Regions from separate parts of the Cellulomonas hominis genome, predicted to be linked through region 2. Evidence: riboswitches for the same ligand, from Rfam matches in the RefSeq annotation. Region 2 holds a riboswitch; the other holds the start of a gene.
The links. Region 2 has a riboswitch for S-adenosylmethionine ahead of HNR08_RS07690 (methylenetetrahydrofolate reductase). Riboswitches for the same ligand answer to the same signal wherever they lie in the genome.

Region 1 (7,306 bases), 740 kb from region 2:
GCGGCCGCTCGCCGGCCGGGTCGCCGTCGTCACCGGCGCGGCCCGCGGCATCGGGGAGGCCATCGCGACCACGCTCGCCCGGGACGGCGCCACCGTCGTCGCGGTCGACGTCCCGGCCGCCGGCGAGGCCCTGGCCGCCGTCGCGAACCGGGTGCACGGCACGGCGCTCCAGCTCGACGTCACCGCCGACGACGCCGGCGCCCGCATCCTCGACCACGCGCTCGCGCGGCACGGCCGGCTCGACGTCATGGTGCACAACGCCGGCATCACCCGCGACAAGCTGCTCGCCAACATGACGCCCGACCGCTGGGAGTCGGTGATCGCGGTGAACATCGCCGCGCAGCTCCGGATCAACGAGGCCCTGCTGACCTCGGGCGACTTCGCGGACGCGCCGCGGATCGTGTCGCTCGCGTCCACGTCGGGGATCGCCGGCAACCGCGGGCAGACCAACTACGCCGCGTCCAAGGGCGGGGTCATCGGCATGGTGCGGGCCACCGCGCCGCTGCTCGCCGCGTTCGGCGGCACCGCGAACGCCGTCGCGCCCGGCTTCATCGAGACCGACATGACCGCCCGGATGCCCGCGCTCACCCGGCAGGTCGCGCGGCGGCTGTCGTCGCTGCAGCAGGGCGGGCTGCCGGTGGACGTCGCGGAGGCCGTCGCGTTCCTCGCGTCCCCGCAGGCGGGGGGCGTCGTCGGGCAGGTGCTCCGGGTCTGCGGCCAGAGCATGGTGGGCCGGTGACGGCGCTCGCCACCGGGACGCGGCGGGAGGTCGTCCTCGACGCCGCGCCCCGGCTCGGGGCCCTGTACGCGCGGGCGGGGGCGTCGGCCGTGCGGGGCCGTTCCTCGGCCCGGGGGGTGGCGGTGCTGCCGGAGGTCGAGCACCGGCTGGACGGCGTCGCCCCGGATCCCGCGCAGCTGACCGCCTACCAGCACCACGTGGGCGAGCCCGCCGCGGACGTGCTGCCCGCCGGGTACGTGCACGTGCTGGCGTTCCCGCTCGCGGTCGCGCTGATGGTCCGGCCGGACTTCCCGCTGCCGGCGCTCGGCATGGTGCACCTGGCCAACCGGGTCGTGCAGCGCAGCCCGCTCGGCGTCGGGGACGCGCTGGACCTCCGGGCCTGGGCGCAGGACCTGCGGCCGCACCGCCGGGGCGCCCGGGTCGACCTGGTCACGGAGGCCCGCCCCGCGGGCGCGCCCGTCGACGCCCCGCCCGCGTGGCGCGGGGTGTCCACGTACCTGACCGTCGGCTCCCGGGCCGCCGGGGCGGCCCCCGAGGAGGAGCCGCGCCCGCCGTTCGTGCCGCCGGTGCCCACCGGGCGCTGGGTGCTCGGGCCCGCCACCGGCCGCCGGTACGCCGCCGTGTCCGGGGACGCCAACCCGATCCACCAGTCGCCGCTCACCGCGAAGGCCCTCGGGTTCCCCCGGGCGATCGCGCACGGCATGGACACCGCGGCCCGGGCGCTGGCGGCGGTCGGCGCCCGGCGCAGGGCGGCGTACGCGTGGGACGTCGAGTTCGCGGCCCCGGTGCTGCTGCCGTCGTCCCCGTCCGTCCGGACGGAGCGCGGCGAGACCGGCTGGACGGTCACGGCCTGGGACGCGAGGCGCGGGAAGCTGCACCTGACCTCGCAGGTCCGCCCGCTCCCCTGACCGCCCGCACCCCGCACCCCGCACCCCCGCACCACGCCGAGACTGCAGGATCCGCCTGCGCGAACGCGCCCAGGACCCGCGGATCCTGCAGTCTCGGCGCTGCCGTGCGCCGGGCAGCGCCCAGTCGGCAGAGCGCGGTGGCCGGGGTGGGCAGAGCGCGGTGCGCGGGGTGAGCAGAGCGCGGTACGCGGGGGGCAGAGCGCGGTACGAGGGGTGGGAGGGTGGACCCCATGACCACCCCCCGCGAGGACGCGCTCGACCGCTGGACCGGCACCCTGGACCCCGAGGGCGACTACGACCGCCTCCTGCTCGACGCCCTCGACCTCGCCGGCGCCGACGCGGAGAGCGCCCGGGTCATCGAGTGCCTGCTGCGCGCGTGCGACCTGGACGGCGCGACCCTCGACCACGCCCACGTCGTCGACACCACGCTCGCGGACTGCCGGGCCGGGATGCTCCGCGCCCGCAGCGGGTCGTGGCGGGACGTGGTGCTGCGGGACTGCCGGTTCGGCGCGGTCGAGGCGTTCGGCGGCAGCTGGGACCGGGTGACGGTCGAGGGCGGCAAGATCGACTACCTGAACCTGCGGGACTCGCGCCTGCAGGACCTGCGGTTCACCGGCTGCACCATCGGGGACCTGGACCTCGCCGGGGTGCGCGCCGCCCGGGTCACGTTCGTGGAGTGCCGGGTCGGGCGGCTGGACGTCACCCGGGCGCAGCTCCGCGAGGTCGACCTGCGCGGCGCGGACCTCGCGGGCATCGACGGGACGGCCGGCCTGAAGGGCGCGACCATCAGCCGGCACCAGCTGCTCGAGCTCGCGGACGCCCTGGCCGCACACCTCGGGGTGACCGTGCGCTGAGCCGCAGCAGGCTGCCGCCTGCTAACCTCGAGGACGAGCCACGCCATCGCGGTGGTCGTGGAAGTGAGCCTCGGGAGATCCTGCCGGACGACAGGGCCCGGGGCTCGCGTCATGTCCGGACCTCGACGAGGTGCACGGCCCGCTCGATACGCCGGAGGAATGCCGGGTCCCCGGTCCGGCTCGCGACGACCGCCCCGCACACCGCGTCCGCGATCCAGAGCATCGGTTCGGCCGGTCCTGGTGCGTGCTCGAGCCGCAGGGTCCCGTCCACGGTCCGGGCCGCGCGCATCGCGTCGACCATGTCGCGGTCCTTCCGGTCGAGCCCGGCGCCCCGCGACTCCATCGTCAGGATCCCGCAGCCCGACCGCTCGACCTCGGCGGCGAACCGCTCGAAGCACTTCCGCCGGCGACGCTCGGGCCGCTCGTCGAGAGAGCCGACCCGGACGACGACGATCGCCTCCACTCCCGCGGCGGCGATCTCGCGCGTCACCTCGTCGTGCCGCACCCGCGAGTCGTCCCGCCAGTGGATCTTCTTCTCCGACGGCCGGCGCATCCGGGTCATGCGCTCCCGCAGCCCGTCGAGGTCGCCGACGGCGCACACGGCTGCGGCCAGGAGGAAGGCGCCCGGGTCGAGGGACGGGACGGAGCCCGACTCGTCACCCCACGCGAGGAACACGCGCCCCCCACGACCTGGACGATCCCGACGCCGCCCAGCCTGCCAGCCGTGGATGACCCTCCCGCCGTCGTCCGCAGGACGAGTTCGGGCGGGCCGCGCGCGGTCAGTCCTCCACGGCCGGCCCGCACGCCGCCGCGGCCGTCGCCGCGATCGACTCGATGCCCGCCACCGCCGGACGCGGCCGGGTGTCCCCCGCGACGGTCCAGCACCCGTCCACGACCTCGTACGCCGCGCGCGGCCCTTCGCCGAGGTAGGCGCGGAGCCCGTCCAGCAGCCGGTCGACGGTCCCCGCCGTGGTGCCCACGCCCACGGACGCGCGGATCGCCCCGCCGGTGACGCCGACCCGCGCGAGCAGCGGGTGCGCGCAGAACCGGCCGTCGCGGACGCCGACGCCGTGCTCCGCGGACAGGTACGCGGCGACCAGGCCGGAGTCGTGGTCCTCGACCGTGAACGACACGACGCCGACCGGGTCCGCGGAGTCCGGCCACAGCCGGAGCACCCGCACGCCCGGGATCGTCGCGAGGCCGTCGAGCAGCCGGTCGCGCAGCGCCGCCTCGTGCGCGGCGAGCGCGCCGTCGGGGAGCGCCGACAGGGTGTCGCAGGCCTCCGCGAGCGCCACCGCGCCGAGCACGTTCGGCGACCCGCCCTCGTGCCGGGCGGGCGCGGGCTGCCAGAGCGTGCGGTCCGTGCGGACGTCGCGGACGGCGCCGCCGCCGGCGAGGTACGGCGTGCCCTCGTCCAGCCAGTCGCGGCGGCCGACCAGCGCGCCCGCCCCGAACGGCGCGTACGTCTTGTGCCCGGAGAACGCGACGTAGTCGACCCCGGACTCCGCGAGCGAGAACGCCCGGTGCGGCAGCAGCTGCGCGCCGTCGACGGCGACCCGGGCCCCGCCCTCCTGCGCGAGCGCGACCACGGACGTGATCGGCAGGGACTCCCCGGTGACGTTGGACGCCCCCGTCACCGTGACCAGCGCGTACGGCTGCCGGGCGAGCTCGGTGCGCAGCGCGGCCAGGGTCTCGGCGACGGTCGGCGCGGCCGGCAGGATCGTCGCCACCCGGCCCGAGCCGCGCACCGACCGCACCCAGGGCAGCAGGTTCGCGTGGTGCTCGATGTCGAGGACGAGCACCCGCCCGCCCTCGGGGACGCACCCGGCGAGCAGGTTCAGCGCGTCGGTGGTGTTCCGGGTGACGACAGCGACGTCGTCGGCGCGGGCGCCGGCGAACCGGGCGACCGCCGCCCGGGACGCCTCGTACAGCGCGGTCGACACCTGGGACAGGTACCCGGCGCCGCGGTGCACCGACGCGTAGAGCGGCAGCACCTCCACGACGCGGGCGGCCACCGACTCCAGCGCCGGCGCGGACGCCGCGTAGTCGAGGTTGGCGTACGGCACGGCGCGGCCGTCCACGAGCGGGACGGGCGTGTCCCCGCCGACGACGGGGAGCAGGGCGGTGGCGCAGGTCGGCTGGGTGCTGACGGACATGGGAGGACCCCCGGTGGTGCTCGGTGGGGGACCCGGTCACGGCCGAGTCGCCCCGCGCTTGCCGCGCCACCGGTCGGTGGACGGCCAGGTCGTCACCCGGGGCACCCCGCCGCGGAGGGAGGGTTGCCGGCCAGCGAGCCGGGGCTTCGCGCTGGCGCTCATGACCTACGCCCGAGGATGCGGGGCGCGCCGCGCGGGTGTCAACCGTCGTCCACACTGCGACCGCCCCGGTCAGGGCACCGCCGCGGATGGCGTAGCATCGCCGCACCATCCAGAGCGGCCGAGAGATCTGGCTCGTCGACGCCGCAGCAACCCGCGGTCCGGTGCTCCCACGAGCCCGGTCCGGCCGAGGGTGCTTCCGCCAGGTTCGATGGAGGAGAGGCATGACGACGACCGACGACCGCCTGCGCTACCGGCTGCTGACCGGACCGGACGACCGCACGTTCTGCGAGCGGATCAGCGCCGCGCTGGACGAGGGGTACGAGCTGCACGGCAGCCCCGCCGCGACCTTCGACGGGGAGCGGGTGATCGTCGCCCAGGCGCTGGTGCTGCCCGCGGCGGCGCGCGCCGAGGTGCGGGCGCTGTGAGCGCGCCGTACGCGGGCGACCTCACCCCGCACGAGGCCTGGGACCTGCTGGCGTCCGACCCGCGCGCCGTCCTGGTGGACGTCCGCACCGAGGGCGAGTGGCAGACGATCGGCGTGCCGGACACCGCGGACCTCGCGGCCGGCGACGCCGCCGGGCGCACCGCGTTCGTCGAGTGGACCGACGCCTTCGGCCGCCCGAACCCGGCGTTCCTCGACGGACTCGCCGCGGCCGGGATCGTGCCCGGCGACCCGCGCCCGGTGGTGTTCCTGTGCCGGTCGGGCGTGCGGTCGGTGGCCGCCGCGACCACCGCGACCGCCGCCGGCCTGGGTCCGGCCTACAACGTGCTCACGGGCTTCGAGGGCGACGTCGGCCCCGACGGCCGGCGCGGGCACACCGGCTGGCGCGCCGCGGGTCTCCCGTGGCGGGACGCGTGACCGCGGCCCCGGGACCCGGCGACTGGCGCGACGCGCGGCTCCCCCGGGAGTCGCTGCGCCCCGACACGCTCGCGGTCCGCGGCGGCACCGTCCGGTCCGGGTTCCAGGAGACCTCCGAGGCGCTGTTCCTCACGCAGGGCTACGTCTACGAGCGCGCCGCCGACGCCGAGGCCGCGTTCGCGGGCGACGCCGACCGGTTCCTGTACTCCCGCTACGGGAACCCGACGGTGTCGACGTTCGAGGAGCGGCTGCGGCTGCTCGAGGGCGCGGAGGCCTGCTACGCCACCGCGTCCGGCATGTCCGCGGTGTTCACGGCTCTCGCCGCGCTGGTCCGCCAGGGGTCGCGCGTCGTCGCCGCCCGGGCCCTGTTCGGGTCGTCGGTCGTGATCTTCGACGAGATCCTCGCGGGCTGGGGCGTGCGGACCGACTACGTCGACGGGCACGTCCCCGGGCAGTGGGAGGCGGCGCTGTCGACCCCCGCCGACGTCGTGTTCTTCGAGACCCCGTCCAACCCGATGCAGGACCTCGTCGACATCGCGGCGGTCAGCCGCCTCGCGCACGCCGCCGGCGCGGTCGTCGTCGTGGACAACGTGTTCGCCACCCCCGTGCTGTCCCGCCCGCTGGAGCTCGGCGCGGACGTCGTCGTGTACTCCGCGACGAAGCACATCGACGGGCAGGGACGGGTGCTGGGCGGGGCGATCCTCGGCACGGACGAGTACGTGCACGGACCGGTCCAGACGCTGATCCGGAACACCGGTCCGTCGCTCAGCGCGTTCAACGCGTGGGTGCTGCTCAAGGGCCTCGAGACGCTGTCGCTGCGGGTCCGGCACCAGACCGCGTCCGCGCTCGCGCTGGCGACCTGGCTCGAGGAGCACCCCGCGGTGTCCGGCGTCCGGTACCCCCACCTGCCGTCGCACCCGCAGCACGCCCTCGCACTGGCGCAGCAGGACGGCGGCGGGACCGTCGTGACGTTCGGCCTGCGCGTCCCCGAGGGGTCGACGCCCGAGCAGGCGAAGCGCGCGACGTTCGCGGTGCTGGACGCGCTGCGGGTCGTCGACATCTCGAACAACCTCGGCGACGCGAAGTCCCTCGTCACGCACCCGGCGACGACCACGCACCGCAAGCTCGGCCCGGCCGGGCGCGCGGCGGTCGGCATCGCGGAGTCCACGGTGCGCCTGTCGGTGGGCCTGGAGGACGTGACGGACCTCCGCGACGACCTGGACCGGGCCCTGTCGACCCTCCCGTCCTGACCCGGCCGGTCCCTGCCCGTCACGCAGAGTGGAAGGTTCGGACGAACACGCCGTCGGCGTGTCTGCTCGAACCTTCCACTTCGCGGGGGTCCGGCGCGGGGGCGGACCTCAGGCGACCAGCGTGCGGAGCTCGTCCTCGGCCGACGGGCCGCCCGCGAGCGGGAGGAGGACCACCGCGTCGACCCCCGCGCGGCGCGCCAGCTCCCGGACCTCGGCGGCCAGCAGCTCCGGCGTGGTGACGACCCGCGTCGCGGCGGGCGACCAGCCCAGGCCCGCGAGGGCGTCCAGGTACTCCAGGTGCGACCGCTTGCGGCGGGCGGTGCGCGCGTCGGCCGCGAGCACGACCTCGAGGTCCAGCACGACGCGCACCTCGGCGCG
Region 2 (7,306 bases):
CGAAGCCGTCCAGGTTCTCGGCGAAGTACTGCACCATGTCGTTCCGCTCGGGCTCGCCGTGCACGAGCACGTCGAGGCCGATCTGCTCCTGGAGCTCGACGACCTGGCGGATCTCCGCCTTCATCGCGTCCTCGTACTGGGCCGCGGTGAGCTCGCCCCGGCCGAACGCGGTGCGGGCCGCGCGGATCTCCGGCGTCTGCGGGAACGAGCCGATCGTGGTCGTCGGCAGCGCCGGCAGCCGCAGCCGGGAGGTCTGCGCGGCGCGCCGCTCGGCGAAGTCCCCGCGGTGGAACGCGCCCTCCGGGAGGGCGGCCAGGCGCTCGCGGACGTCGGGACGGACCACGCCGGGCGCCTCCGCGCGGGAGCGGCGCGCGTCGGCCGCGGCGAGGAGCTCCGCGTGCACGGCCTCCCGGCCCTCGGTCAGACCGGTCGCGAGGGTCACCACCTCGCCGATCTTCTGGTCGGCGAACGCGAGCCACGAGCGCAGGGTCGGGTCGAGCTCCGGCTCGTCCTCGACGTCGTGCGGCAGGTGGAACAGCGAGGTCGACGACGACACCGCGACCTGCGCGGCACCGAGGGACTCCAGGTGCTCCAGGGACCCGAGCGCGGCGTCCAGGTCGGCGCGCCAGATGTTGTGGCCGTCCACGACGCCCCCGACCAGCACCTTCGAGGCCAGCCCGGGCACGGGGGACGCCGGGGCGGAGCCGCGGACCAGGTCGATCGCCAGGCCCTCGACGTCGGAGGCCGCGAGCACCGGCAGCGCGTCCCGGAGGTCGCCGTAGGGGGCCGCGACCAGGATGGACGGGCGCTCGGCCGTGGGCAGGTCGGCGGCCAGCGCGCGGTACGCCTCGGCGGCCGCGGCCAGCAGCCGGTCGGCGGGCACGCCCGTCGAGTCGGACACCAGGGCGGGCTCGTCGAGCTGCACCCACGTCGCGCCCGCGCGGGCCAGGTCGCGGAGCAGCTCCGCGTACACCGGCAGCACGTCGGCGAGCCGGTCGATCGGGAGGAAGTCCGCCGGGGAACCCTCGGCGGCCTTCGCCAGGGCGAGGAACGTCACCGGCCCGACGAGCACCGGGCGGGTCAGCACGCCGTCGGCCAGCCCCTCGGCGAACTCGCGCACCGGGCGGTCGCTCGCGTACCGGAACGCCGTCGCCGGGCCGATCTCCGGCACCAGGTAGTGGTAGTTCGAGTCGAACCACTTGGTCATCTCGAGCGGCAGGTCGTCCCCGCGGCCGCGCGCCACGGTCGAGTAGCCGGCCAGGTCCAGCCCGCCGTCGGCGGTCGCGAGGTCGGCGAACCGCTCGGGCACCGCGCCGAGCACGGTCGCGGCGTCCAGCACGTGGTCGTAGAACGAGAAGGCGCTCGGGATTGCGGGCAGCCGGGTGTCCAGGCCGAGCTCCGCGAGCCGGGCGCGCGTGCGGCGGCGCAGCTCCGCGGCGGTCGCCTCGACCTCCTCGGCGGTCGAGCGGCCGGCCCAGAACGCCTCGACGGCCTTCTTGAGCTCGCGGCGCGGACCGATCCGGGGGTAGCCCAGGACGGTGCCGGAGGGGAACGGGTGGGTCAGGTCGGTCATCTCTCGCCTCAGCTGGTCGGAACGGGGGTCGGGGTGGTCGTGGGGGCGGACGTCACCTGGCTGTGCGTCCGCGGGGCGTCGCCGCCCAGGCCGGCGCCCTCGAGCAGGTCGAGGGCCGGGCCGTGCTGGTTGAACGTGTAGAGGTGCACGCCGGGGGCACCGCCGTCGAGGACGCCGTTCACCAGGTCGACGCCCAGCCGGGTGCCGGCGCGCAGGCGGCGGGCCGCGTCCGCGGGGTCGTCCGGGTCGAACGCGTCCAGCACGTCGAGCACCGCCTGCGGCACCGGCACGCCGGTGAGCTGCTGCACGCGGCGGAGCCGCGACGGGTCCGTCATCGGGATGATCCCGGGCACGATCGGGATGGTGACCCCGGCGTCGCGGGCCAGCGTGACGAGCTCGCAGTACGACTCGACGTCGTAGAACACCTGGGTGATCGCGAAGTCGGCGCCCGCGCGCTGCTTGGACAGCAGGGCCGCGACGTCCTGCTCGCGGGTGCTGCCCGAGCCGGCGTTGCCCCGGGGGAACGCGGCGACCGCCACGGACAGCGGCCGCGTCGCCGCGCGCACCGCCTGCGCCGGGCTCGACGCGCACCGGCGGGCCTCGACCTCGCGCAGCAGGGCGACCAGGGCGCTGGCGGTCGGCAGCCCGTCCGGGTGCGGGGCCCAGGAGCCGTCGGCGGGCGGGTCGCCGCGCAGGGCGAGGAACGCCCGGACGCCCTCGTCGAGGAACTCCTCGACGGTACGGGCCAGGTCGTCGCGGGACGTGGCGACGCAGGTCAGGTGCGCGATCGGGGTCAGCGAGGTCTCGCGGAGCAGCCGCCGGACCAGGGCCCGGGTCGTGCTGCGCGTGCTGCCGGAGGCGCCGTAGGTCACGGACACGAAGTCCGGGCGCGCGGCCGCGAGCCGCTCGACCGTGGTCCACAGCCGCGGGGCCGCCTCTGGGTTCCGCGGGGGGAACAGCTCGAAGGACACGGTGGGTCGGTCCACGGCACCGAGGCCGTCGGTGACGTGGTCGGTCGCGGGTGCGGCCCCCTCGGCGGGGACGCGTGCGCCGGTGCTGCTCATCGCTCGCTCCATCGATCCTGGCGGAAGCACCCGCACCCTCCGCGAGGAGGGGGGTTGCTGCGACGTCGACGAGCCAGGTCTCTCGGTCGCTCTGGATGGGTGTGGCCACAGTAGGGCCAGCGGGCGGGTGCGTCCAGTGCCCCTGATGCGTCATGGAACGACCCGCGGTCCCCGGGGTCGCCCCCGGCGGGGCGTCCTCGGCAGGCCGGCCGGGCGGCCTCCGGGACGGCGTCGGGGTGCTCGACGCACTCGTCCGCGGCGATCCCGGCCTAGGCGGTCGGGCGCACGCCGGCCAGCACCACCGGGCAGTCCGCCAGGTGGTCGTCCACCATCCCGCAGGCCTGCATCGCCGCGTAGGCGGTCGTCGGCCCGACGAACCGGAAGCCCAGCCGCTTCAGCTCCTTCGCGAGGGCGATCGACTCGGGCGTCCGCGCCGGGACGTCGGCGAACGTGCGGGGTCGGGGCCGCGCCCCCGGGTCCGGCGCGTGCGACCAGAACACCGCGTCCAGCGACCCGCCGCGCCCGTGCAGGTCCAGCAGCGCCTGGGCGTTCGCGATCGCGGCGGTGATCTTCGCGCGGTTGCGGATGATCCCGGCGTCGCCCATCAGCCGCTCGACGTCGTGGTCGTCGTACCCGGCGACCACCGCGGGGTCGAAGTCGGCGAACGCGGCGCGGAACCCCTCGCGCTTCCGCAGGACCGTGATCCAGGCGAGGCCGGACTGGAACGCCTCGAGCGTCATGCGCTCGTAGAGCTCCCGCTCGCCGTGGACCGGCCGGCCCCACTCCTCGTCGTGGTACCGCTCGTAGAGCGGGTCGCCGTCGCCGAAGCAGCGCCGCCCCGGCGGGTGCCCCGCGGCGGTCTCGGACGACACGGGGTGCTGGAGGGCCTCGGCGGGGGTCGGGTCGCTGCTGGTCATGCCGACACTCTGCCCGAGGGCACCCACAACCCGGCCCCCGTCATCCACAACCCGCACGTCCGTCGCGCCTGTGGAGGAGTCCCGGTCGATTCCGACATGCGGACAGGAACCGTCTGAAACGTGAGACGGGGCGTAGGGTCGACGACGCGCTGGAGCACCCACGAGCGTCACGAGCCGACCCGCGAGCCGACCCCACCCGACGTCCCCGTCGGTGGCCGGCGTGCCGCAGCACCGTCGTGAACCGGAGTGACCCGCATGCCCACCACCACCGCGCCCACCGCCGCCGCCCCCGCGCGGCCGCTGAACTCGCCGTCCCGCGTCATCGCGGCGAGCCTCGTCGGCACCACCATCGAGTTCTACGACTTCTACGTCTACGCGACCGCCGCGGTCCTCGTGTTCCCGAAGCTGTTCTTCCCGACCGGCAACGACACCACGGCGCTGCTCGCGTCCTTCGCGGTGTTCGGCGCGGCGATGGTCGCCCGGCCGATCGGCGCCGTGTTCTTCGGGCACCTCGGGGACCGCCGCGGCCGCAAGACCACGCTCGTGTACTCGCTGCTGACGATGGGGATCGCGACGTTCCTCATCGGCGTGCTGCCGACGTTCGACCACATCGGGGTCGCCGCGACGGTCGCGCTGCTGGTGCTGCGGCTCGCGCAGGGCTTCGCGCTCGGCGGCGAGTGGTCCGGCGCGGCGCTGGTCGCCACCGAGAACGCCCCCGCCGGCAAGCGCGCGTGGTACGGCACGTTCCCGCAGCTCGGCGCCCCGCTCGGCTTCATCATCGCGAACGGCCTGTTCCTCGTGATCAACGGCGTGCTCGGCGAGGGCTCGGCCGCGTTCATGTCGTGGGGCTGGCGCGTGCCGTTCCTGTTCTCGGCCGTCATGGTGATCATCGGCCTGTGGGTCCGGCTGAAGCTGGTCGAGTCCGAGGCGTTCACGGCCGCGGAGAAGAAGGGCCGGCTCACGAAGCTCCCGCTCGGCACGACCCTGCGGTTCCACTGGCGCGAGACCCTGCTGGGCACGTTCATCATGCTGGCGACCTACGTGCTGTTCTACCTGATGACGAACTTCACGCTGACCTACGGCACCCGCGCCGTGGCGCCGGAGAACGGCGACCCGGGCGGCCTGGGCATCCCGTACGTGCACTTCGTGCTCATGCAGATCATCGGCGTCGTGTTCTTCGGCCTGTTCACCCTGGCCGCCGGGCCGCTCGCGGACCGCCTGGGCCGCCGCCGGCTGCTGCTGTGGGTCACCGGGCTGATCATCGCCTTCGGGCTCACGTTCGCGCTGTTCCTGCCGATGCGCGAGGACCAGGTGTTCACCGGCGCGCTGGTGCAGGCGTTCCTGGTGCTCGGGTTCGTGCTCATGGGCGCGACGTTCGGGCCGATGGGCGCCCTGCTGCCGGAGCTGTTCCCGACGAACGTCCGGTACACCGGCTCGGCGGTCGCGTACAACGTGTCGTCGATCCTCGGGGCCGCGCTCGCGCCGATCGTCGCGCTGGCGCTGTGGGCGCTCGCTGACGGCGGGACCTGGCTGGTCGGGCTGTACCTGTCCGGCGCGGGGGTGCTGACGTTCGTGGCGCTGCTGCTCACCCGGGAGACCAAGGACGCCGACTACGCCCGGGCGTCGCACGAGGGCTGACGCCCGCCCCACCCTCCCCGCGCACCGCCCGCGTCCGCCGAGATCGGCACTCCCGACCCAGATCGGTCGTCCCAGCGACCGACCTCGGTGCGGAGGACCGATCTCGGCGTGGCTCCCGGGCCCGGCACGGGGTCAGCAGCGCTCGAACGTGGTGCAGCCGGGCGGCAGCTGCGGCTGGACCGGCAGGGTGCCGGCCGGGCCCTGCACGAGGTACGTCGAGCGGTAGCGCAGGTCGGACTCCGTGCCGGGCCCGTCGTACGCGTCGACCCGCTCCAGCAGCGTGCCCGCGTCGGGATCGACGACGAGGCGGCGGACGGTGCTCCCGTCGCCCCCGGTCAGGGTCTGCTCCAGCGCCACGCCCCGCCGGCCGGCCGCGTCCGTGACCTCGCCGACGAGCCGCACGCCGCCGACCTGCGACGCGACCTGCCACAGCGCGCCGCGCAGCGCCGGCGACGCCGGGCTCTCCACGAGCAGGGCCGTGATCTGGTCGAACAGCACGTCGTCGTCGGTCCGCGAGGACTCCGGGAGCCCGTCGAGCAGCGCGGCGCGCAGGGCCACCGGATCCGTCGGCAGCGTCGTGAGGCCGTCCCAGTCGACGGTCGTGCCGCCGACGGGGAACAGGGCCGCCCCCAGACCGATCGGGTCCGCGTCGACGGCGTCGTCCAGCAGCAGCCCCGGCTCGACGCGCGCGTTCCAGACCTCCCGCCGGTGCTCGGTGCCGTCCTGCCCCCCGCCCTCCTGCGCGCAGGTGGAGACGGTGTGCCAGTACGGCGCGTCACCGACCTCGTCGGGCTGGGCGGCGGCCGCCGCGCCGGCCGTCACGAGCACCTCCGCGGCCTCGGCCTCGGGGGTCGTGCCGTCCACGACGAGCGGGACCACGGCGAGCGCCCCGGCGGCGGCCACCCCGGCGAGCGACAGGCCGAGCCGGCGGCGCCGCGCGCGGCGGCGGTGCAGCAGCACCACGGTCTGCGCCGTGCGGGTGCGGTCGTCCAGCCGGGCGCGGGCCGCGGCGAGGACGGCGGGGTCGGGGTCGGTGGTGGCGGCGGTGCTGCTGAGCAGGGTGTCGAGGCTCATCGGTGGCTCTCCTGTCCGGTCGGTGCGAGCGTGGCGAGCGCGGCCTGGGCGCGGCTGCGCGCGCGGTGCAGGCGGCTGCGGGCCCGCGACGGGGCTGATGCCCAGGGCGTCGGCGGCCTCGGTGGGGGTGAGCCCGTCCCAGGCGACGAGCAGGACGATCTGCCGGTCCTCGACGCTCAGGGTGCCGAGGGCGGCGCGGAGCTCCCCGCGCCGGGCGACGGCGTCCACCCGGTCGTCGACGGCGTCCCAGTCGACGTCGTCCGCGAGTGCCGGCGTCCACCCGGGCCGACGGCGCAGGTGGCCGCGGACCACGTTCCCGGCGATGCCGTACAGCCACGGCAGCGCGGACCCGCTGGGGTGCGGCTGCACGCGGAGGCGGGCCTCGACCGCGGCGAGGAAGACCTCCCCGAGCAGGTCGTCGGCCGGGCCGGTCCCGACGCGGCGGCTGAGGTAGCGGTGCACCGCGACCGCGTGTCTCTCGTACAGCACGCCGAGGATCTCGGGGTGGGTCCGTGCGCGGGCCAGCAGGTCGGCGTCGCTCTGTGCGTCCTCCATGCCCCTCCTATGCCCGCGGCGGGCACAGCGTTGCAGACGCGGGTCAGGCAAGCGCCGCGAGGGCCTTCCGGATGCGCTTCTCGCTCACCGGCACCGGCGTGCCGAGCTGCTGCGCGAACAGGCTGACCCGCAGCTCCTCGATCATCCAGCGGGCGTCGTCCAGGGCCGCGAGGTCCGCGGGCACCGGGGTGCGGGACGTGGCACGGGCGCGCGTCTGCCCGAGCAGCTGCTCGAGGTCGTGGACCTGCCAGGCGAGCTGCTCGTCCCGGGCGGGGTTGGCGCCGGCCTTGTCGAGGCGGTGCGCGGCCGCCCGGAGGTAGCGCGCGAGGTGCGGAAGCCGGTCGGCCCCGGTCTCGGCGACGAACCCGTCGTGCACCAGCGCCTCGGACTGCGCCTGGACGTCCCGGACGGTGCCGAGCAGGGCGAGCGAGCGGGTGCCCCGGACGGCCGCGTCGAGGTCGCGGGCCGCGCCGAGCACGGTCACG

Region 1: it holds a riboswitch for S-adenosylmethionine, as region 2 does, so the genes downstream of both, HNR08_RS11065 (DUF1737 domain-containing protein) here and HNR08_RS07690 (methylenetetrahydrofolate reductase) in region 2, are expected to answer to the same signal.

What each region holds. Positions count from the first base shown of each region.
Region 1 is NZ_JACHDN010000001.1:2,364,510-2,371,815, reverse strand. Features, by position in the region: gene HNR08_RS11090 (3-oxoacyl-ACP reductase) at 1-739, shown strand, start outside; gene HNR08_RS11085 (MaoC/PaaZ C-terminal domain-containing protein) at 736-1,647, shown strand; gene HNR08_RS11080 (pentapeptide repeat-containing protein) at 1,878-2,501, shown strand; gene HNR08_RS11075 (hypothetical protein) at 2,611-3,177, opposite strand; gene HNR08_RS11070 (aminotransferase class V-fold PLP-dependent enzyme) at 3,281-4,657, opposite strand; SAM riboswitch class IV at 4,707-4,823, opposite strand; SAM riboswitch class I at 4,922-5,034, shown strand; partial or broken gene HNR08_RS11065 (DUF1737 domain-containing protein) at 5,041-5,217, shown strand; gene HNR08_RS11060 (rhodanese-like domain-containing protein) at 5,241-5,678, shown strand; gene HNR08_RS11055 (O-succinylhomoserine sulfhydrylase) at 5,675-6,928, shown strand; gene HNR08_RS11050 (hypothetical protein) at 7,037-7,306, opposite strand, start outside.
Region 2 is NZ_JACHDN010000001.1:1,626,656-1,633,961, reverse strand. Features, by position in the region: gene metE (5-methyltetrahydropteroyltriglutamate--homocysteine S-methyltransferase) at 1-1,573, opposite strand, end outside; gene HNR08_RS07690 (methylenetetrahydrofolate reductase) at 1,582-2,637, opposite strand; SAM riboswitch class I at 2,631-2,739, opposite strand; gene HNR08_RS07685 (DNA-3-methyladenine glycosylase I) at 2,907-3,554, opposite strand; gene HNR08_RS07680 (MFS transporter) at 3,810-5,192, shown strand; gene HNR08_RS07675 (CU044_5270 family protein) at 5,325-6,821, opposite strand; gene hrpA (ATP-dependent RNA helicase HrpA) at 6,865-7,306, opposite strand, start outside.